One region of the Pseudomonas sp. 05N432 genome, then DNA from elsewhere that is predicted to be linked to it. Evidence: predicted binding sites of a transcription regulator. Region 1 holds the regulator's gene; the other holds the start of a gene.

Region 1 (16,645 bases):
GCCGCGTCGGCGTGAACTGCTCACGCAGATCGGCGTGCCGTTCACCGCCATCAGCGCGGACATCGATGAAACCCCTTTGACTAACGAGTCCCCTGCGGCCTATGTCGAGCGTCTGGCGCGCAGCAAGGCCGAGGCCGGTCATGCGTTGCTGGCGCTCAACCAGCCGGGGGCACCCGTTTGTGTGTTGGGTGCCGATACGGCCGTGGTGCTCGATGGGCAGATTCTTGGCAAACCGCTCGACGAGGCCGAAGGGCTGAGCATGTTGATGAACCTGTCGGGGCGTGAACATGAAGTGCTGACCGCCATCGCCGTGCTTGATGGCCAGTATTGCGAATCACGCGTGGTGCGCAGTCTGGTGCGTTTTCGCTTCATCAGTCATAAAGAAGCAGCGGCCTACTGGGCCAGCGGCGAGCCACAGGACAAGGCTGGCGGCTATGGCATTCAGGGCCTTGGCGCAGTGTTTGTCGCGGCACTCAACGGCAGTTACTCCGCCGTGGTTGGCCTGCCGCTGTGCGAAACCGCGGAACTGCTCGGCCATTTCGGCATACCCTGTTGGCAAAACCTTGTCGCGCGCCAAGCGCCGTACTGACTTGATGCGGCCATAATCGTGAATATGCCTGAACGAGACCTTGCCATGAGTGAAGAGATTCTGATCAACATCACGCCGATGGAATCGCGTGTGGCGGTGGTCGAAAACGGTGTCCTGCAAGAGGTTCATGTCGAGCGCACCCAGCGTCGCGGAATTGTCGGCAACATTTATAAAGGCAAGGTCGTTCGCGTTCTGCCAGGCATGCAGGCGGCGTTCGTCGATATCGGTCTGGACCGGGCAGCCTTTATCCACGCCTCGGAAATCTCCCTGCGCGAAGGCCCTGCAGTGGAAAGCATCAGCGCACTGGTGCATGAAGGCCAGAGCCTGGTGGTGCAGGTGACCAAGGATCCGATCGGCTCCAAAGGCGCGCGCCTGACGACCCAACTGTCGATTCCCTCGCGCTATCTGGTGTACATGCCGCGCACGGCTCACGTCGGTATTTCATTGAAAATCGAGGATGAAACCGAGCGCGAGCGCCTCAAGCAAGTGGTCACCGATTGTGTCGCGAAGGAAGGCATCAAGGAGGCCGGCGGTTTTATTCTGCGCACCGCGGCTGAAGGCGCCGGTGCCGATGAGATCCTGATGGACATTCGCTACCTGCGCCGCCTCTGGGATCAGATTGGCACGCAGATCAAGACTGTCAGCGCGCCGAATGTCATCTACGAAGACCTCGGCCTGGCCCTGCGTACCTTGCGCGATCTGGTCAGCCCGAAGATCGAGAAAATCCGTATCGACTCGCGGGAAACCTTCCAGAAAACCACGCAGTTCGTTGCCGAGCTGATGCCGGAAATCGCCGACCGTCTGGAGCACTACCCGGGCGAACGGCCGATTTTCGATCTGTATGGCGTCGAGGATGAAATTCAAAAGGCCCTGGAGCGCAAAGTGCCGCTCAAGTCCGGCGGCTATCTGGTAGTCGATCCGGCAGAAGCCATGAGCACCATCGATGTGAATACGGGTGCTTTTGTCGGGCACCGCAATCTTGAAGAAACCATTTTCAAAACCAACCTGGAAGCGGCCACCGCGATTGCCCGGCAACTGCGCCTGCGCAATCTGGGCGGGATCATCATCATCGACTTCATCGACATGGAAGATGAGGAACATCAGCGCCAGGTGCTGCGTACGCTTGAAAAGCAGCTGGAGCGCGATCACGCCAAGACCAACATCATCGGTATCACCGAGTTGGGCCTGGTGCAGATGACGCGCAAGCGCACGCGCGAAAGTCTCGAACAGGTGCTCTGTGAGCCGTGCAGCAGTTGCCAGGGCCGTGGCAAGCTCAAGACCCCGGAAACCGTGTGTTATGAAATCTTCCGGGAGATCCTGCGTGAAGCTCGCGCCTATCAGGCTGAAGGCTATCGTGTACTGGCTAACCAGAAGGTGGTTGACCGGTTGCTTGACGAAGAGTCGGGTAATGTCGCGGAACTTGAGGGTTTTATCGGGCGAACCATTCGTTTTCAGGTAGAAACCATGTACTCCCAGGAACAATACGACGTGGTGCTGCTCTGATCCGCTGTGTTATTAACGGCCGGCTTCAGCTTGCTGCACTTTTTCGCCATGGGAGCCCACTGACATGGATCGTCTGATCCGCATTTTGACCACATTGACCCGCTGGGGGCTGGGGCTTTGTGCGTTATTGCTGGTGCTGGCGGCGCTGTACAGCAGCCTCGGTCGCGAGCTGATTCCGCTGGTGGCCGAGTATCGCGCGGATGTTGAAGCCAAGGCTCGTGAAGCGCTGGGCATGCCCTTGCACATAGGCAGCCTGGAAGGCCGCTGGAGTGGCATGGCGCCGATTTTGCTGGCGCATGATGTGGTGGTCGGTGAGGGTGCCAATGCCTTGCACCTGGATCAGGTACGGATGGTGCCGAATGTCTGGACCAGCTTGCTGGTGCGTGCGGTGCGGATCGAACATCTGGAACTCAACGGTCTGAAGATCAGCCTCAAGCAAGGCCCGCAGGGGCAATGGACGCTCGAAGGCTTGCCCGTGCGGGAGAATCAGCCGCTGGACCCCGAGCAGTTGCTCAACCGCATGCAGATGGTGGAGCAGCTGTCGGTACTCGACAGCCAGGTCACCTTGCTACCGATCGACCACGTGCCGCTGACCCTGACCTATGTCGGCCTGAACCTTAAAACCGGTATCAGCCAGCAGCGCCTCGACGCCCGGTTGACCTTGCCCGACGGCCAGCCGCTGGCCATGAGTCTGAGCAGCCGGACTCAAGCCAGTCTGTGGAAAGAGGCTGAAATAGATGCCTATCTGAGCTTGCCGCAAAGTGACTGGTCTAAATGGTTGCCCGAGAGTCTGACCGGGAAATGGAATTTTTCCGAGATCAAGGCCGGTGGCGAGCTCTGGGTTAACTGGAGCAAGGGGGCCCTGCAGCGTGCCGCGATTCGTCTGAATGCACCGCAACTCAACGGTGCCTACGCCGAGCGCAAGCCGATCCAGATCAACAATCTGGCGCTCAATGGGTATTTCCAGCGCAATACCGAAGGTTTTCAGGTGTCGTTCGATTCCCTGGCCATGACCCTGGAGGACATCCGCTGGGAAACCCGTCTGCAACTTCAGCAGACCGCGACCACTGACACGACCTCCGAACTCTGGCACCTGCAAGCCGACCGCTTTGACCTCACGCCTATCACACCCTTGCTCAATGCCCTGGGACCGCTGCCCAAGGACTTTGCCACGGTGGTCGAGCGGCTGAAGGTCACTGGCGTGTTGCGCAATGTGCTGATCGACGTCCGGCCCGAGGCGACCGATAACAGCAAATTCAGTTTTGCCGCCAATCTGGAGCGTGTCGGGTTTGATGCTTATCACGGAGCTCCGGCGGCGCGTAATGTTTCCGGGAGCATCAGCGGTGACCTCGGCCAGGGTGAGCTGCGCATGGACAGCAAGGATTTTTCCCTGCACCTGGACCCGATCTTTGCCAAACCATGGCAGTACATCCAGGCGAATGCCCGGCTGACCTGGAAACTCGATCAGCAAGGTTTCACCCTGATAGCGCCGTACCTGAAGGTGCTGGGCGAGGAGGGCAAGATTGCCGGCGACTTCCTGATTCGCCTGCATTTCGATCATACCCAGGAAGACTACATGGACCTGCGGGTCGGTCTGCTGGAAGGTGATGGACGCTACACCGCCAAGTACCTGCCCAAGGTCTTGAGCCCGGCGCTCGACGAATGGCTGCGCACGGCGATTCTCAAAGGCGCGGTGGATGAAGGTTTCTTCCAGTATCAGGGTTCGCTGAACCACGATGCTGTCGATGCGGCGCGCAGCATCAGCCTGTTCTTCAAAGTGCATGACGCCGAACTGGCCTTCCAGCCGGGTTGGCCGCATGTCGGCAAGGTCAGTGGCGATGTGTTCATCGAGGACAGTGGGGTGCGTATTCTGGCCAGCAAGGGCCAGTTGCTCGATACCCAGGTTCGCGATGTCTACGTCAACATCCCCCATGCGCCTGCCGGACAGAACCCTCATATGTTCCTCGACGGCACTTTCGCCGGCGGTCTGGGTGATGGCCTGAAGATTCTTCAGGACGCACCGATCGGTACCGGTACGACCTTCGCTGGTTGGCAGGGCGAGGGTGATCTGCAAGGTAGCCTGAAACTGGATATCCCCTTGGCCAAGGGCGAAGAGCCGAAGATTGTGGTCGACTTCAAAACCGCCAGGTCGCGTCTGAAGCTGAGTGATCCTGTGCTTGAGCTGACGCAGCTCAAAGGTGATTTCCGCTTTGACAGTGCCAAGGGGCTCAGTGGCCAGAACATTACGGCACAAGCCTTTGAACGACCGATCAGTGCACAGATCTATGCCGATGGCAGCCCTGGCAAGTTCAACACCCGGGTCACCGCCAACGGCCAGGTGGCAGTGAAAAAACTCACCGATTGGCTGAACGTCACTCAGCCGTTGCCGGTTTCCGGGACGATCCCTTATCAGTTGCAGCTCAACCTCGACGGCCCCGACAGCCGATTGATGGTCAGTTCCAGCCTCAAAGGTGTTGCAGTCGATTTGCCGGCACCGTTCGGCATGTCCGCCGCGCAAGGCCGCGACACGGTGTTCCGGATGACCCTGCAAGGACCGGAACGGCGTTACTGGCTCAACTACGGTGATCTGGCGGACTTCACTTACGCGGCGCCCAGCGGCAATTTTGCCGATGGCCGTGGCGAGTTGTTCCTGGGTAGCGGTAGTGCGCAGTTGCCGGGTGATAAAGGCCTGCGCATACGAGGCGTGCTGTCGGAACTGGATGTCGAACCGTGGAAAGCCCTGATTGATCGGTATGCCGGACAGGATCCAGGCGGCAACGCCAAGCAATTGCTCAGTGGCGCAGATTTCAAGGTCGACAAGCTCACGGGGTTTGGTACCACGCTGGATCAGGCCCGCCTGCAACTGGATCGCAAGCCGACAGCCTGGGCATTGCAACTCGATAGCCAGCAGGCCAAAGGCACTGTAGGGATTCCCGACGCCAAGTCCGCGCCGATTGCGATCAACCTGCAATACGTGCGGTTGCCGGCGCCTGATCCGAAAGTACAGGCCGACGAGAATGCACCGGACCCGCTGGCGTCGGTAGACCCAACGAAAATTCCTGCACTGGATATCAGTATTGACCAGTTGTTTCAGGGCCCGGACCTGGTAGGTGCCTGGTCGCTTAAGGTCCGCCCGATCGTCAAGGGCATTGCCTTCAACAGCATGAATCTGGGCCTCAAGGGCATGCAGTTGCAAGGCGCGGGTGGCTGGGAAGGCGTGCCGGGATCTACCAGCAGTTGGTACAAGGGACGCATCGAGGGCAAGAACCTCGGTGATGTGCTCAAGGGCTGGGGGTTCGCACCGACAGTGACCAGCGAAGAGTTCCATATGGACATCGACGGCCGTTGGCCTGGCTCGCCGGCCTGGGTCGGACCCAAGCGTTACTCCGGTAGCCTGGATGCGACGCTGCGCAAAGGTCAGTTCGTCGAAGTCGAAGGTGGCGCGCAGGCGTTGCGGGTGTTTGGCCTGCTCAACTTCAACTCGATCGGCCGTCGCTTGCGCCTGGACTTCTCCGACCTGTTCGGCAAAGGCCTGAGTTACGACCGGGTCAAGGGATTGTTGGTGGCCAGCAATGGGGTGTACGTCACTCGTGAGCCGATCATCATGACCGGCCCGTCGAGCAACCTGGAGCTCAACGGCACGCTGGACCTGGTGGGTGACAGGGTCGATGCGAATCTGTTGGTGACCTTGCCATTGACCAACAACCTGCCGATTGCCGCACTGATCGTCGGTGCGCCAGCGGTAGGCGGTGCGCTGTTTCTGATCGACAAACTGATCGGTGATCGCGTGGCGCGCTTTGCCAGCGTCAAATACACCATCAAAGGTCCGTGGAAAGAGCCGAAAATCACCTACGACAAACCTTTTTGAAGTGTTTTTTTGAAAAGCCACGGTTCGTCCTATGGAGTAGCATGACCGCATACCTGATACGGAGTGCGCCATGTCTCTTGCGGTGATTCAAATGGTCAGCCAGAGCGATGTGCCGGCTAACCTGGTCCAGGCTCGACACCTGCTCGAACAAGCGGCAGCGGGCGGTGCGCGACTGGCGGTGTTGCCGGAAAACTTTGCGGCCATGGGCCGTCGCGACATCGCTGACATCGGTCGCGCCGAAGCCTCGGGCGAAGGCCCGATCCTGCCCTGGTTGAAACAGGCCGCTCGCGACCTCAAGTTATGGATAGTGGCTGGCACCTTGCCGTTGCCGCCGGTGGATCAACCGCTGGCGAAGTCCAATGCCTGCTCGTTACTGATCGATGAACACGGCGAGACGGTGGCTCGCTATGACAAGCTGCATTTGTTCGATGTCGATGTGGCGGACAATCGCGGGCGCTACCGTGAATCCGATGACTATGCTCATGGCAGTAAGGTGGTGGTTGCCGATACGCCGGTCGGTCGGGTTGGCCTGACGGTTTGCTACGACTTGCGCTTTCCAGAGCTGTACAGCGAATTGCGCGCCGCCGGGGCAGAACTGATTACTGCACCGTCAGCGTTTACGGCGGTAACAGGCGCGGCCCATTGGGAAGTATTGATTCGCGCGCGGGCCATCGAAACCCAGTGTTACGTGTTGGCGGCCGCCCAGGGTGGCACTCATCCGGGGCCGCGTGAAACCTTTGGCCATGCAGCGATTGTTGACCCGTGGGGGCGCGTGCTGGCGGAACAGGATCAAGGCGAGGCCGTGCTGCTGGCCGAACGCGATAGCAGCGAACAGGCGTCCATCCGGGCGCGGATGCCGGTGTCCAGTCACCGGCGCTTTTTCTCGCAGGGCGCACAGCGACCTGCCTCAGAACGTGGAATTAAGGCGTAAAACCTATGAGCGAGTTGTTGTCCTCAGTCAGTGAACATCTGCTTGCGCCGGGCGGCGTGACGATCGAGAACCTGCAAAGCGTGTTGGGTGACCTGGCCGGCCCGGGCATCGATGCGGCCGACCTGTATTTCCAGGGACAGATCTCCGAGTCCTGGGCGCTCGAAGACGGTATCGTCAAGGAAGGCAGCTTCAACCTCGATCAGGGGGTCGGCGTGCGTGCGCAATCGGGTGAAAAAACCGGTTTTGCTTATAGCAATGCGATCACCCTCGAAGCCTTGGGTCTGGCGGCCCGTGCTGCGCGCTCTATCTCCCGTGCCGGGCAAAACGGTACGGTACAAGCGTTCAGCACCCAGGATGTTGCCCGTTTGTACGGGCCCGATAACCCGCTGGAAGTAATGACTCGCGCCGAGAAAGTCGAGCTGCTCAAGCGTATCGACGTGGCCACTCGCGCGCTCGATCCGCGTATCCAGCAAGTCACCGTGAGCATGGCCGGGGTCTGGGAACGGATTCTGGTGGCCTCCACCGACGGTGGACTGGCGGCGGATATACGACCGCTGGTGCGCTTCAATGTCAGTGTGATCGTCGAGCAGAACGGTCGCCGTGAACGCGGTGGTCATGGCGGCGGCGGGCGTACCGATTACCGCTATTTCCTCGCTGAAGACCGTGCCATGAGCTACGCCCGTGAGGCATTGCGCCAGGCGCTGGTGAATCTCGAAGCCATTCCGGCGCCGGCCGGTACCTTGCCGGTGGTTCTGGGTTCGGGCTGGTCCGGCGTGTTGCTGCACGAAGCGGTCGGTCATGGCCTGGAAGGAGACTTCAACCGCAAAGGCAGTTCGGCCTACAGCGGCCGCATGGGTGAAATGGTTGCCTCCAAACTCTGCACCATCGTCGATGACGGCACACTGGCCGGTCGCCGTGGATCGCTGAGTATCGACGACGAAGGTACCCCGACCGAGTGCACCACACTGATCGAAAACGGCGTGCTCAAGGGCTACATGCAGGACAAGCTCAATGCTCGCCTGATGGGCCTGGCGCGCACCGGCAACGGTCGCCGCGAGTCTTACGCGCATCTGCCGATGCCACGCATGACCAACACGTACATGCTCGGCGGCGAAAGCGATCCGGCAGAAATCATCGCTTCGGTGAAGAAGGGTATCTACTGCGCCAACCTGGGCGGTGGTCAGGTCGACATCACCAGCGGCAAGTTCGTGTTCTCCACCAGCGAAGCGTACCTGATCGAGGACGGCAAGATTACCGCGCCGGTCAAAGGCGCAACGTTGATCGGTAACGGTCCGGAAGCCATGAGCCGGGTGTCGATGGTCGGTAACGATCTGGCGCTGGACAGCGGGGTAGGGACGTGCGGCAAGGATGGTCAGTCGGTGCCGGTGGGTGTCGGCCAGCCAACCTTGAAAATCGACGCGATTACCGTGGGTGGCACGGGCGCGTAAGGGATGGAGCCTGGGGTGCGCGGCATGGCCGAACACCCCGGTCGAAGACTAACGCAAACCGCGTTGAGTCTCGTCCAGCTCACGGATGTACTTGAAGATTTTTCGGCTGGAAGCAGGAGGCTTGCTTTGGGCGAGCTCGTGCTGGGCCTGACGGATCATGGAGCGCAGTTGCTGGCGATCCGCGTCCGGGTAGTCGACGACGAACTTTTCCAGTACGGCATCGTCGCCAGCGATCAAGCGATCGCGCCAGCGTTCCAGACCGTGGAAACGTTCGTTGTACTGGCGAGTGGAGGCATCGAGTTGGTCAAGCAGCACCAAAATGGCGCTGGTGTCCTGATCGCGCATCAGCTTGCCGATGAACTGCAGGTGCCGTTTACGCGCGATATTCGCGGTGTGCTTGGGCGCATCGGCCAGGGCCCGGCGCAAAGCGTCGGTCAACGGCAGTTTTGCCAGCAAGTCAGGCTTGAGTGTTGTAAGGCGCTCGCCAAGGTCAACCAGAGCATGCAGCTCGCGTTTGACCTGGGATTTGCTTTTTTCTCCCCCGTCGAGGGAGTCGTCGTAAGAATCAACCATGGTGGCAGTCCGCAAAGAAACGCCGCCATGATAACCAGTCGGGGGCCGCTTGTCCGGCCCGGTCGCTCGATGACCTTAACCGAAAGCAGAATTTGAGTGGAGAACAGCATGAGTGCAGTTGAAAGCGTCGGCCCACAAGCGTTGCCGGCACTGCAAGAGCAAGTCGAGCAGATCATCGCCGAAGCCAGGCGTCAGGGCGCCAGCGCCTGCGAAGTGGCTGTGTCTCTGGAGCAAGGCCTGTCGACCACGGTGCGTCAGCGGGAGGTTGAAACCGTTGAGTTCAACCGTGACCAGGGTTTTGGCATTACCTTGTATGTTGGCCAGCGCAAAGGCTCGGCCAGCACCTCGGCCAGTGGCCCGGAGGCCATTCGCGAAACCGTCGCCGCCGCCTTGGCCATCGCCAAGCACACCTCCGAAGATGAGCACTCGGGCCTGGCCGACGCCGCGCTGATGGCCAAGGACTTGCCGGACTTCGACCTGTTCCACGAATGGGACATCACCCCTGAGCAAGCGATCGAGCGGGCGCTGGCCTGTGAAGCGGCGGCGTTCGCCACCGACAGCCGGATCAAGAACGCCGATGGCACCACCTTGAGCACTCACCAGGGCTGCCGCGTCTATGGCAACAGCCATGGCTTTATCGGTGGTTATGCGTCGACGCGTCACAGCCTGAGCTGCGTGATGATCGCCGAAGCTGACGGCCAGATGCAGCGCGACTATTGGTATGACGTCAATCGCCAGGGCAACTTGCTGGCCGATCCGGTGAGCATCGGCCAGCGTGCGGCGCAACGGGCAGCCAGCCGTTTGGGCGCGCGTCCGGTGCCGACCTGCGAAGTGCCGGTGCTGTTTTCCGCGGAACTGGCGGGTGGTCTGTTCGGCAGTTTCCTCGGGGCAATTTCGGGCGGCAACCTGTACCGCAAGTCGTCGTTCCTCGAAGGTGCGCTGGGCCAGAAACTGTTCCCTGAATGGCTGACTATCGATGAGCGCCCGCATCTGATGCGCGCCTTGGGCAGCTCTGCGTTTGATGGCGATGGTCTGGCGACGTACGCCAAACCGTTCGTCGAGAAGGGCGAGTTGGTGTCTTATGTGTTGGGTACGTATTCCGGACGCAAACTCGGCATGCCAAGCACCGCCAACGCCGGAGGCGTGCACAATCTTTTCGTTACCCACGGCGACGAAGACCAGGCGGCGCTGTTGCGTCGCATGGGGCGCGGCTTGCTGGTGACCGAATTGATGGGGCAGGGTTTGAATATGGTCACGGGTGACTACTCTCGCGGCGCGGCGATTGGGTGGCGCGCTTTTTTATTGCCCGACGCAAGCTCCCTCGCCACACAAGCCCGCTCGCAAAAAGGTTATGCGTTTACTCGCCTTCGCCGAAATAGTTGTTGATCAGTTCCTTCAACGCATCCAACGCATCCTGAGCCCGGTCCCCTTCTGCGTGAAGGTGGATCGTCGTTCCCTTGCCGGCAGCGAGCATCATCATGGACATGATGCTTTTGCCATCGACCATCTTGTCCTTGTCGGGGGTGCGGCCCACTCTGATCTCACAGGGAAACTCCGCAGCTTTGCCAACGAATTTGGCTGAAGCACGGGCATGCAGACCCAGTTTGTTGATGATTTCAATTTCCAGAGCAGGCATCGCGGTGTGAATCCTTTAGCTAAGGTCGCGGTGGCGAACCTGGACGTTCTTCAGGGATTGTTGCAGGACCTGGCCCAGACGTTCGGTCAGGTAGACGGAGCGGTGATGCCCGCCGGTGCAGCCAATGGCGATGGTGACGTAAGCGCGATTGCTGGCGGCAAAGCGCGGCAGCCATTTGAGCAGGTATGTGGAGATGTCCTGGAACATCTCTTCGACATCCGGCTGAGCCGCCAGATACTCGGCAACCGGCTGGTCCAGCCCGGACTGAGCGCGCAGTTCCGGCTTCCAGTACGGGTTCGGCAAGCAACGTACGTCGAACACCAGATCGGCATCCACCGGCATGCCCCGCTTGAAGCCGAAGGATTCCACCAGAAACGCAGTGCCCGGCTCTGGCTGGTTCAAGAGGCGCAACTTGATGGTATCGCGCAGCTGATACAGGTTCAGATTGGTGGTATTGACCTTGAGGTCTGCCAGGTCGGCAATCGGCCCCAGCAGATTGGTCTCGTCATTGATGGCTTCGGCCAGCGAGCGGTTGGCGTTGCTCAGCGGATGCCGGCGGCGGGTTTCCGAGAAACGCTTGAGCAAGGTTTCTTCGTCGGCGTCCAGATACAGCACATCGCATTGGATGTGCCGACTGCGCACTTCTTCCAGCAGCTCCGGGAAGCGTGAAAGGTGGCTGGGCAGGTTGCGCGCATCAATGGAAACCGCGACCAGTGGTTGCGCCAGTTCGGTGTGAATCAGTGCGCGCTCGGCCAATTCCGGTAGCAGGCCGGCCGGGAGGTTGTCGATGCAGTAATAACCGCTGTCCTCCAGTACATCGAGGGCGGTGCTTTTACCTGAGCCGGAGCGGCCGCTGACGATGATCAAACGCATGATTAGTGACCGTTCTGCTCGTCGAGGACAACCTGGTACAAGGCTTCATTACTTTTTGCGCTGCGCAGGCGATCACGGACTTCTTTGCGATCGAGCATGCTGGCGATCTGGCGGAGCAGTTCCAGGTGCGCATCGGTGGCGGCTTGCGGGACCAGCAGAACGAATAGCAGGTCGACCGGAGCACCATCGATGGCGTCGAAATCTATAGGGGCGTCCAGGTGCATCAAGGCACTGATGGGCGACTCGCAACCTTTGAGGCGGCAGTGGGGGATGGCGATGCCGTTGCCAAAACCGGTGGAACCGAGTTTTTCACGGGCGACCAGACTCTCAAAGACATCCTGCATGGCCAGACCCGGCACTTCACGGGCGATCAGGTTGGCAATTTGTTCGAGGGCTTTCTTTTTACTGCCGCCCGGCACGTTCACCAAGGAACGGCCGGGGGTCAGGATGTTTTCAAGTCGGATCATGGGTTGGGAGTGTTAACGACCGGTCGCGCCCTGGAGGAGGCTCTGGGTCTTTTCCTTATGCTTTTTGAGTTGTTTATCCAGCTTGTCGGTCAGGGCGTCGATCGCGGCATACATGTCGTTATGCTCAGCGTTGGCGACCACTTCTCCACCGGGGATATGCAGCGTGGCTTCGATTTTCTGCAGCAGCTTCTCGACGGTCAACGTGACCTGCACATTGGTGATCTTGTCGAAATGCCTTTCTAATCGGTCGAGCTTTTCGCCGATGTAGATGCGCAGGGGTTCGGTCACTTCCAGTTGGTGTCCACTGATGTTGACTTGCATACAGCTTCTCCTTCGTTGCCAGTGCATAAGGCGGCAGGCTGGCTTGCCTGCCACTAGAGCGTGTCCGAAAAGCTTTCGAACACACCCTGGAACGCTATGGCGTAGCCCGTCACATCAACCGCTTGCGTTCGCTCGAAGGCGCGATCCCCAGGGACTCGCGGTACTTGGCGACGGTGCGGCGGGCCACCTGAATGCCTTGTGCCTCCAGTAAACCAGCGATCTTGCTGTCACTCAACGGCTTTTTCTGATTTTCCGCGGCAACCAGTTTTTTGATGATCGCGCGGATCGCTGTGGACGAGCATTCACCGCCTTCAGAGGTACTGACATGGCTGGAGAAAAAATATTTCAGTTCATAAATACCGCGTGGGGTATGCATGAATTTTTGCGTGGTCACTCGTGAAATCGTCGACTCGTGCATGCCGACCGCTTCCGCGATGTCATGCAGGACCAACGGCTTCATGGCTTCATCGCCGTACTCAAGGAAGCCGCGCTGGTGCTCGACGATCTGGGTGGCGACTTTCATCAGGGTTTCGTTGCGGCTTTGCAGGCTCTTGATGAACCAGCGCGCTTCCTGCAACTGATTGCGCATGAAGGTGTTATCGGCGCTGGTGTCGGCGCGACGGACGAAGCCGGCGTACTGCGGGTTGACGCGCAGGCGCGGAACCGACTCCTGGTTCAGCTCCACCAGCCAGCGCTCGTTGTCTTTGCGCACGATGACGTCGGGAACCACGTACTCGGCTTCGCTGGATTCGATCTGCGAGCCCGGACGCGGGTTGAGGCTCTGCACCAGTTCGATGACCTGGCGCAGCTCATCTTCCTTGAGCTTCATGCGGCGCATCAACTGGCTGTAGTCGCGGCTGCCCAGCAGGTCGATGTAATCGATTACGAGTCGCTTGGCCTCGGCCAGCCAAGGGGTTTTGGCGGGCAATTGACGCAGTTGCAGCGATAGGCATTCGCTGAGATTGCGTGCGCCGATACCGGCCGGCTCGAATTGCTGGATGCGATGCAGGACGGCTTCGATCTCGTCGAGCTCGATGTCCAGTTCTGGATCGAAGGCTTCGAGGATTTCCTCGAGGGTTTCGTCCAGGTAGCCCTGATTGTTGATGCAGTCGATCAATGTCACCGCGATCAGTCGATCGGTGTCGGACATCGGCGCCAGGTTCAATTGCCAGAGCAGATGGCTCTGCAGGCTTTCGCCTGCGGAAGTGCGAGTGGTGAAATCCCATTCGTCGTCATCGTTGCTTGGCAGGCTGCTGGCGCTGGTCTGGTAAACGTCTTCCCAGGCGGTGTCGACCGGCAGTTCGTTAGGAATGCGCTCGTTCCAGTCGCCTTCCTCGAGGTTATCGACCGTAGGCGCGGTTTCCTGGTAGGAGGGTTCCTGGATGTCGGTGTTGGGTTTCTGCTCGATATTGTCCGCCATCGGGTCGGCGTTATCGAAGTCGTCGCCTTCTTCCTGGCGTTCGAGCATTGGATTGGACTCCAGTGCCTCCTGGATTTCCTGTTGCAGGTCCAGGGTCGACAATTGGAGCAGGCGGATGGCCTGTTGCAGCTGCGGTGTCATCGTCAGCTGCTGGCCCATTCTCAAGACTAGCGATGGTTTCATGGCAGGGGCTTAACACCTTATTCGCCGGCGCACATGCGCCATCCACTACAGGGCGCCGGAGCGCCAAACATAAGCAAATTATATGCCTGAAACTGAAGTGTTTGCCTAGAGCGCTGTAACAATAAATACGTATAGTTTTATTGGGGCAAGCGCTCCGGCGACTGACCAGGCACCTCAGTGCTTACAGGCGGAACTCATGGCCCAGATACACTTCCTTGACCAGGTCGTTGGCCAGGATGGTTTCGGCGTCGCCTTCGGCGATCAGTTGGCCGTCGTTGACGATGTAGGCGGTTTCGCAGATGTCCAGGGTTTCACGAACGTTGTGGTCCGTGATCAGCACGCCGATACCCTTGGCCTTGAGGTGATGAATGATCTGCTTGATGTCGCCCACCGAAATCGGGTCCACGCCGGCGAAAGGTTCGTCGAGCAGGATGAATTTCGGCGCCGTGGCCAGGGCGCGAGCGATTTCCACACGGCGACGCTCGCCACCGGAAAGGCTCATGCCGAGGTTGTCGCGGATGTGGTTGATGTGGAATTCCTGCAGCAGGCTTTCCAGCTCTTTGCGACGACCGGCCTTGTCGAGTTCCTTGCGGGTCTCGAGGATGGCCATGATGTTGTCGGCGACCGAAAGTTTGCGGAAGATCGACGCTTCTTGTGGCAGGTAGCCGATACCCGCTCGTGCACGACCGTGCATTGGCTGGTGGCTGACGTCCAGGTCGTCGATCAGTACGCGCCCCTGATCGGCCTGGACCAGGCCCACGATCATGTAGAAGCAGGTTGTCTTGCCGGCACCGTTCGGGCCAAGCAGGCCGACGATCTGGCCGCTGTCGATCGACAGGCTGACGTCACGCACGACCTGGCGGCTCTTGTAGCTCTTGGCCAGATGCTGGGCTTTCAGAGTTGCCATTACTGGGCCTTCTGCTCGTCGGTTTTCTTTTTCGGCTGGATAACCATATCGACTCGTGGGCGCGGTGCGGTCACCGATGAACCGGTAGCGCGGCCTGCGTTAGCAACCTGCTTGACGGTGTCGTAGACGATTTTCTCGCCTTCAGTGGTGTTGCCTTCGTTGATCACCTTGGCGCGGTCGATCAGTACGATGCGGTTTTGCGAAGCATGGTACTGGATAGTCACCCCATAGCCCTGGACGGGTTTCGTGTCGGTAGGCTTTTGCAACTGCTCGAAATACGCCAGGTTGCCCACCGAGGTCACGACATCGATGTCGCCGGCCTTGGTGCGGGTAATGGTCACGGTGTTGCCTTTGATGATCATCGAGCCCTGGGTAATGATCACGTCACCTTTGTAGGTGGCCACGCCATTCTTGTCGTCCAGCTGAGCATCGTCAGCCTGAATGCGAATGGGTTGCTGGCTATCGTTCGGCAGAGCCCAGGCGCTCACGCTTCCCAGTGCTGCGCCCAGACTGAGCAAAATAGGGAGAGTTTTAACGAGCCTCATACTGTCCTCTTACGTTCGATAGCAGGTGTATCCTGCTGTCTTTCAAATACGCTTTCATTCCGTTACCCGTCGATACACCACCAGCGCCGTCGATTCTAACGGCTTGCTCGGTCTGCGCATATTGCTCTTGCGGGAATACCGTCATACGACTACTGGTAATCAGCATTGGACGGTTCTGCTCGTCCGTGCGTGCGATACGCACCGAGTCGATCAATTCAACTTCAGTACCGCCTGAATTGACCTCGCCACGCTTGCTCTGGACGTGCCAGGGGTACACGGTGCCCCGATACATGTTCAGGTCGGGGTTGGTCAGCAGGGTGATGTCGGTCGCCTTGACATGCTCGACCTTGTCGGACGTCAGGTCGTACTGCAATTTACCATCGGGCAGGAACTGCACGCTGTGGGCGTTGATGGCGTAATAGTCGATCTGGCTCTCGTCGACGTGTGCTACCGGCTTGTCGAGAAAGCGTTCGGGGCTGATGTTCCAGTAGCCAACGGCCACGAGCAACGCGGCGATGACCCCGAAAAACACTATGTTGCGAATTTTCTTGCTCAGCATAAGTGGCTCACAGGTACGCGGCATTAGCCGCTTCAAGGTTGCCCTGGGCACGCAGGATCAGCTCGCAGAACTCGCGAGCGGCACCTTCGCCGCCACGGGCCTGAGTGATGCCGTGAGCGTGTTCGCGGACGAAGCTGGCGGCGTTGGCCACTGCCATGCCCAGGCCAACACGGCGAATCACCGGCAGATCCGGCAGGTCGTCGCCCAGGTAGGCAACCTGCTCATAGCTTAGGCCCAGTTGCGCCAGAAGCTCGTCAAGCACTACCAGTTTGTCCTCGCGGCCCTGATACAGGTGAGGAATACCAAGGTTTTTGGCGCGTCGCTCGACCACCGGGGTCTTGCGTCCGCTGATGATGGCGGTCGTTACGCCGGAGGCCATCAGCATCTTGATGCCCTGGCCGTCGAGAGTGTTGAAGGTCTTGAATTCGCTGCCGTCTTCGAGAAAGTACAGGCGGCCGTCGGTCAGCACGCCATCGACGTCGAAGACCGCGAGCTTGATGTTTTTGCCGCGTTGCAGCAGGTCCGTGCTCATTACATTACTCCCGCACGCAGCAAGTCGTGCATGTTCAAGGCGCCCACCGGACGGTCCTCGTTGTCGACCACCACCAGTGCATTGATTTTGTGGTCTTCCATGATTTTCAGGGCTTCGGCGGCGAGCATTTCAGCGCGCGCAGTCTTGCCATGAGGCGTCATGACGTCGTCAATGGTGGCTTGATGGATGTCGATGGTCCGGTCGAGTGTGCGACGCAGGTCGCCGTCCGTGAAAATGCCGGCGAGTTTGCCGTCAGCTTCCAATACCACGGTCATGCCCAGGCCCTTGCG
Region 2 (4,560 bases), on a different contig from region 1:
TTGCATGCCGGTGGAGACATCTTGCCTGATGCGCAAGACCGCCCGTTTGAACACGATATTGCCAGTGGCGCCCGCTACCGAATCCAGGGCTTCGACCAAGGGCACACCCGCGGCGAAAGTGGTCGACAGTGTGCGGGCAAAACGGGCCACTGCCGATTTGTAGAGCAGTGCGCCGACTATCGGCATTTTCAGCAATTGCGCGTCCAGCCAGTCGCAAAAGCGTTGTGAGCGCCTGAGCGCATGGCGAAAGCCCAGAGACCCACCGATCAGGCCGCCGAGCAACAGCCACCACCACGCCTGCATGAACTCGGACAGACCGATCACCATCAGGGTGAAGGCTGGGAGTTCTGCACCAAATCCGGAGAACACCGACTGAAACTGCGGGACCACTTTGACCAGCAGAATGCCGGTGACGATGATTGCGACAAAGACCACGGCCAGCGGATAGGTCATGGCTTTTTTGATCTTGGCCTTGAGGCTTTCGCTTTTTTCCTTATAGGTCGCTATCCGCTCCAGCAACGTGTCGAGCGCGCCGGCCTGCTCGCCCGCGTCGACCAGGTTGCAGTAGAGCTCATCGAAGTACTGCGGCTTCTTACGCAGCGCGGTGGCGAAGCTGTTGCCGGCGGCGACTTCCTGTTTCACCTCGTCCACCAGCTTGCGCATGTTCGGGTTGTCGAAGCCCTCGCCGATGATGTCGAACGACTGCAGCAAGGGCACACCGGCTTTCATCATGGTCGCCATCTGCCGGGTGAAGAGGGCAATGTCCAGCGGCTTGATACGGTTGCCGAGATTGAACAGCGAAGCGGTTTTTTTCCGTACTTTGCCCGGGTTGATACCTTGTTTGCGTAGCTGCGCCTTGATCACTGCCGGGCTATGACCGCTCAGCTCGCCGGATATTTTGCTGCCTTTCCTGTCAGTGCCTTCCCAGGCGTAGACGCTGACCTTGATTGCTTTGACCGCCATGACTCAATCCTTGGTGACCCGGTTGATTTCTTCAAGGCTGGTGACGCCCTGCATGGCCTTGAGCAGGCCCGAGGTGCGCAGGTCATTGAAGCCGTCCTTGCGCATCTGCGTATCGATTTCCAGAGAATTGCCTTCAGCCATGATCAGCCGTTGCAGCTCCGGGGTGTTTTTCACCACTTCATAAATACCGACTCGCCCTTTGTAGCCGTTGTTGCAGTGATCGCAACCGACGGGTTCGTAGATCGTGAAGGAGCCGATGCGTTCCCGTGGGAAGCCTTCCTTGATCAGGGTATCGTCGGGAATCGAAAGGCTTTTTTTGCAGTGGCTGCACAGCTTGCGAGCCAGGCGCTGGGCAATGATCAGGTGCACGGCCGTGGCGATGTTGAACCCCGGGATGCCCATGTTGTGCAGGCGGGTCAGGGTTTCAGCTGCGCTGTTGGTGTGCAGGGTGGAAAGCACCAGGTGCCCGGTTTGCGCAGCCTTGATCGCAATTTCGGCGGTTTCCAGGTCGCGGATCTCGCCGACCATGATCACGTCCGGGTCCTGGCGCAGAAATGAGCGCAACGCCTGGGCGAAGTCCAGGCCTTGCCTGGGATTGACGTTGACCTGGTTGATGCCTTCCATGTTGATTTCCACCGGGTCTTCGGCGGTGGAGATGTTGATGTCGACGGTGTTGAGGATATTCAACCCGGTGTACAGCGACACGGTTTTCCCTGAACCCGTCGGCCCGGTAACCAGTATCAGCCCCTGAGGTTGCTTGAGCGCCGCCATGTACAGGTCTTTCTGGTCGGGCTCGTAACCCAGCGCATCAATGCCCATCTGCGCGCTGGAGGGGTCGAGAATCCGGATCACGACTTTTTCGCCCCACAACGTTGGCAGGGTGTTGACCCGAAAATCGATGGATTTGCTTTTCGACAGGTGCATCTTGAGCCGCCCGTCCTGGGGTTTTCGACGTTCCGAGATGTCCAGGCTGGCCATCACCTTGAGACGGGCAGCGATGCGATTGGCCAATTGAGTCGGCGGTCTGGCGACTTCGCGCAGCATGCCGTCGGTCCGCACCCGCACCCGATAGATTTTTTCGTAGGGCTCGAAATGCAGGTCTGAGGAGCCGCCCTTGATCGCGTCCAGCAGCATCTTGTTGACGAAGCGCACCACCGGGGCATCGTCGGAGTCCTGGCCGGTGACAGCGTCCTGACGCTGGTCGTCGACGGCTTCGATGTCCAGGCCCCCGAGGTCGATATCGGCCATGTCTTCCAGGCCCGTGCTGTGGCTGTCGAAGAATTTCTCGATGGCGTCGCTGAGCTTGTCGTCTTCGACCAGGATCGCTTCGGTGGTGAGCCCGGTGCTGAACTGGATATCGTTGATCGCCTGCTGATTGCTCGGGTCGGAAATGCCTACGAACAGTTTGTTGCCGCGCCGCCAGAGTGGCAGGGCGTGGTGCTGGCGAATCAGCTTTTCACTGACCAGGTCTTTGGGCTGGGAGTCTTTGTCGAGACAGTTGAGGTCAAGGAAGGCGACACCGAAATGCTCGGAGGCAATTTCCGCAACCTGGCGACTGCTCACCATTTTGTTCTGTACCAGATAGCTGACCAGGGAAACGCGATTGCGTTGAGCTTGCTGATACGCCTGTTGCGCGCTTTTGTCAGTGAGCAGTTCGGCCAGCACCAATTGCTTGGCCAGGCCGCTGAGAGCGATGTCATTCATTCGAGTACCAGGCACAGACAGTTCAAGACTTATAGCCTAGTCAACGGATGGGAGCGCACCAGCACTCTTGAGGTGACAAAAAGTGTCAGATAGTGCGGTTCCTCGGGGTACGCACCGGGCTTTTGCCGATCTGACACCCTGTAAGCAGGGGGCGCAGGGGTTGGCATGTGCTGTGCTTTGACTGGTTCAGGACATGAGATTTCGCCTCATGCATGGAGCCTGTTCTATGAATAATCAAAAAGGTTTTACCCTCATCGAGCTGCTGATCGTGGTGGCAATCATCGGCATCCTGGCGACGTTCGCGTTGCCGCTGTATTCCAAGTATCAAGCGCGGGCGAAGGTCACTGCGGGGCTGGCGGAAATTTCAGCACTGAAGGTGCCTTTTGAAGACATTATCAATCAGGGCACCGACCCGACACTGGCGCTGATCGGTGGCACGGCAACTACCGGTAACTGCACAATCACGGCATCGGGTACTGCTTCCAGCGGTGCAGGCACGATTGTTTGCACGATTGTCAATGCACCAGGTCCGGTGCTCAGCAAAACCATCACGCTGACGCGGACACTGGCCGGTGGCTGGACCTGCGCGACCACCGCGTTGCAGGACTATGCGCCCAAGGGTTGCACAGGCGTCTGATCCTGTATCGAAGCCTCAATGCCTCGCCTCTACGGACGCGAGGCATTTTTTCGACCGTTCGATGGCATCGCGGTAATTCGATAAAAGCCGCAACTTGCATGTCAACAACACCCGGGTCATGCATTTTGCATGACTTCAGTTAATTGGTTTTTTTGTAATATATTGATTTTTATCGGTTTATTTCGCTGTCTCAAGTTGGCACAGCCTTCGCACTGTCTCTGTTAACCCTGCTGAGAAGGCATGCAGCAGATTTTCTGGAAGAACAGGAGTTACTCGTATGAAGACGTTCGCTATCGCTGCCGCAGCTGCAACCGCTCTGACCCTGACCATGGCCAACGCTGCATTTGCGCAGACCACTCAAGCCACACAGTCGCCGATGGTGGTGGCTGCCGGTGAAATGACCAAGGCCGAGGAAGCTACTTCCGATACCTGGATCACCACTAAAGTGAAAAGCGATCTGGTCACCGAGAAAGGGATTCCTGGCACCGACATCAAAGTCGAAACCAACAAAGGCGTAGTTTCCCTATCGTCGAAAGTAGCCATTACCCAGTCTCAGAAAGAAATGGCCGTCGCTATCACCAAGAAAATCAAAGGCGTCAAAGCCGTATCGGCTGATGGCCTGATGACCCAGTAAGACCCAGGGTTTCCTGAGCCGGGAGAAGGGAATCTTGAGAGCGCTGTAGAACCAATGTGGGAGCGAGCCTGCTCGCGATGGCAACTCTTCATTCATCCTCTATGTTGAATGTCAGTCAGCTATCGCGAGCGGGCTCGCTCCCACATTGGCACATTGGATAGTCGTAACTTCAGCTACCGCGCTTGCTGGTGATTCGTACCAGACGGTTGCCTTCAAAACGCAGATATTGGTACATGCCGCTGTTCGGGCCGTAGGTCCATTCCTCAACCGGGACTTCTTCCCGGCGATTGGCGCTGCGTTTGTAGCCCAACGCATCACGTGCAACCGGCTCGCCACATTTGTGCAGCACTTCACTTGTGCGATCGCCGACACTGATCAACTGACTGCCGCAGCGCAAGGTATCGGTCTGGGCTTGCACCTGGCTGGCAAAGAGCGCCAGTGCCAGGCTGATCAGCAATCGGCTATTCATGTTTACTCCGCGTCCAGGTGCATGGGCGTGACGACTTGGCCATCGCTTTCGGCTTCGCCCAGGTTAGCGTCAACGAAATACACCCGGTCATCGGCGAGCTGGGTTTTGTCGACCAGGTAGTCCTTGATGGTGCTGGCGCGATCCTGACCCAGT

What was found. The regulator sigma-54, encoded in region 1, starts transcription at its own class of promoters, with help from an activator protein. The targets are predictions, from matches to a motif close to ANTGGCATNNANNTTGCTNT.
Region 2: the regulator sigma-54 is predicted to act here: its motif matches at 2,827-2,846, upstream of AC1DHT_RS28375 (pilin).

Annotation. Positions count from the first base shown of each region.
Region 1 is NZ_JBFTMM010000014.1:67,927-84,571, reverse strand. It holds gene AC1DHT_RS16295 (Maf family protein) at 1-589, shown strand, start outside; gene rng (ribonuclease G) at 635-2,092, shown strand; gene AC1DHT_RS16285 (YhdP family protein) at 2,157-5,960, shown strand; gene AC1DHT_RS16280 (carbon-nitrogen hydrolase family protein) at 6,031-6,891, shown strand; gene tldD (metalloprotease TldD) at 6,897-8,339, shown strand; gene yjgA (ribosome biogenesis factor YjgA) at 8,388-8,912, opposite strand; partial or broken gene pmbA (metalloprotease PmbA) at 9,021-10,202, shown strand; gene AC1DHT_RS16260 (HPr family phosphocarrier protein) at 10,270-10,548, opposite strand; gene rapZ (RNase adapter RapZ) at 10,564-11,421, opposite strand; gene ptsN (PTS IIA-like nitrogen regulatory protein PtsN) at 11,424-11,888, opposite strand; gene hpf (ribosome hibernation-promoting factor, HPF/YfiA family) at 11,901-12,209, opposite strand; gene AC1DHT_RS16240 (RNA polymerase factor sigma-54) at 12,319-13,812, opposite strand; gene lptB (LPS export ABC transporter ATP-binding protein) at 13,994-14,719, opposite strand; gene lptA (lipopolysaccharide transport periplasmic protein LptA) at 14,719-15,264, opposite strand; gene lptC (LPS export ABC transporter periplasmic protein LptC) at 15,251-15,823, opposite strand; gene AC1DHT_RS16220 (KdsC family phosphatase) at 15,831-16,355, opposite strand; gene AC1DHT_RS16215 (KpsF/GutQ family sugar-phosphate isomerase) at 16,355-16,645, opposite strand, start outside.
Region 2 is NZ_JBFTMM010000031.1:39,896-44,455, reverse strand. It holds gene AC1DHT_RS28385 (type II secretion system F family protein) at 1-963, opposite strand, end outside; gene pilB (type IV-A pilus assembly ATPase PilB) at 967-2,667, opposite strand; gene AC1DHT_RS28375 (pilin) at 2,894-3,304, shown strand; gene AC1DHT_RS28370 (BON domain-containing protein) at 3,582-3,938, shown strand; gene AC1DHT_RS28365 (DUF2845 domain-containing protein) at 4,108-4,407, opposite strand; gene AC1DHT_RS28360 (DUF748 domain-containing protein) at 4,410-4,560, opposite strand, start outside.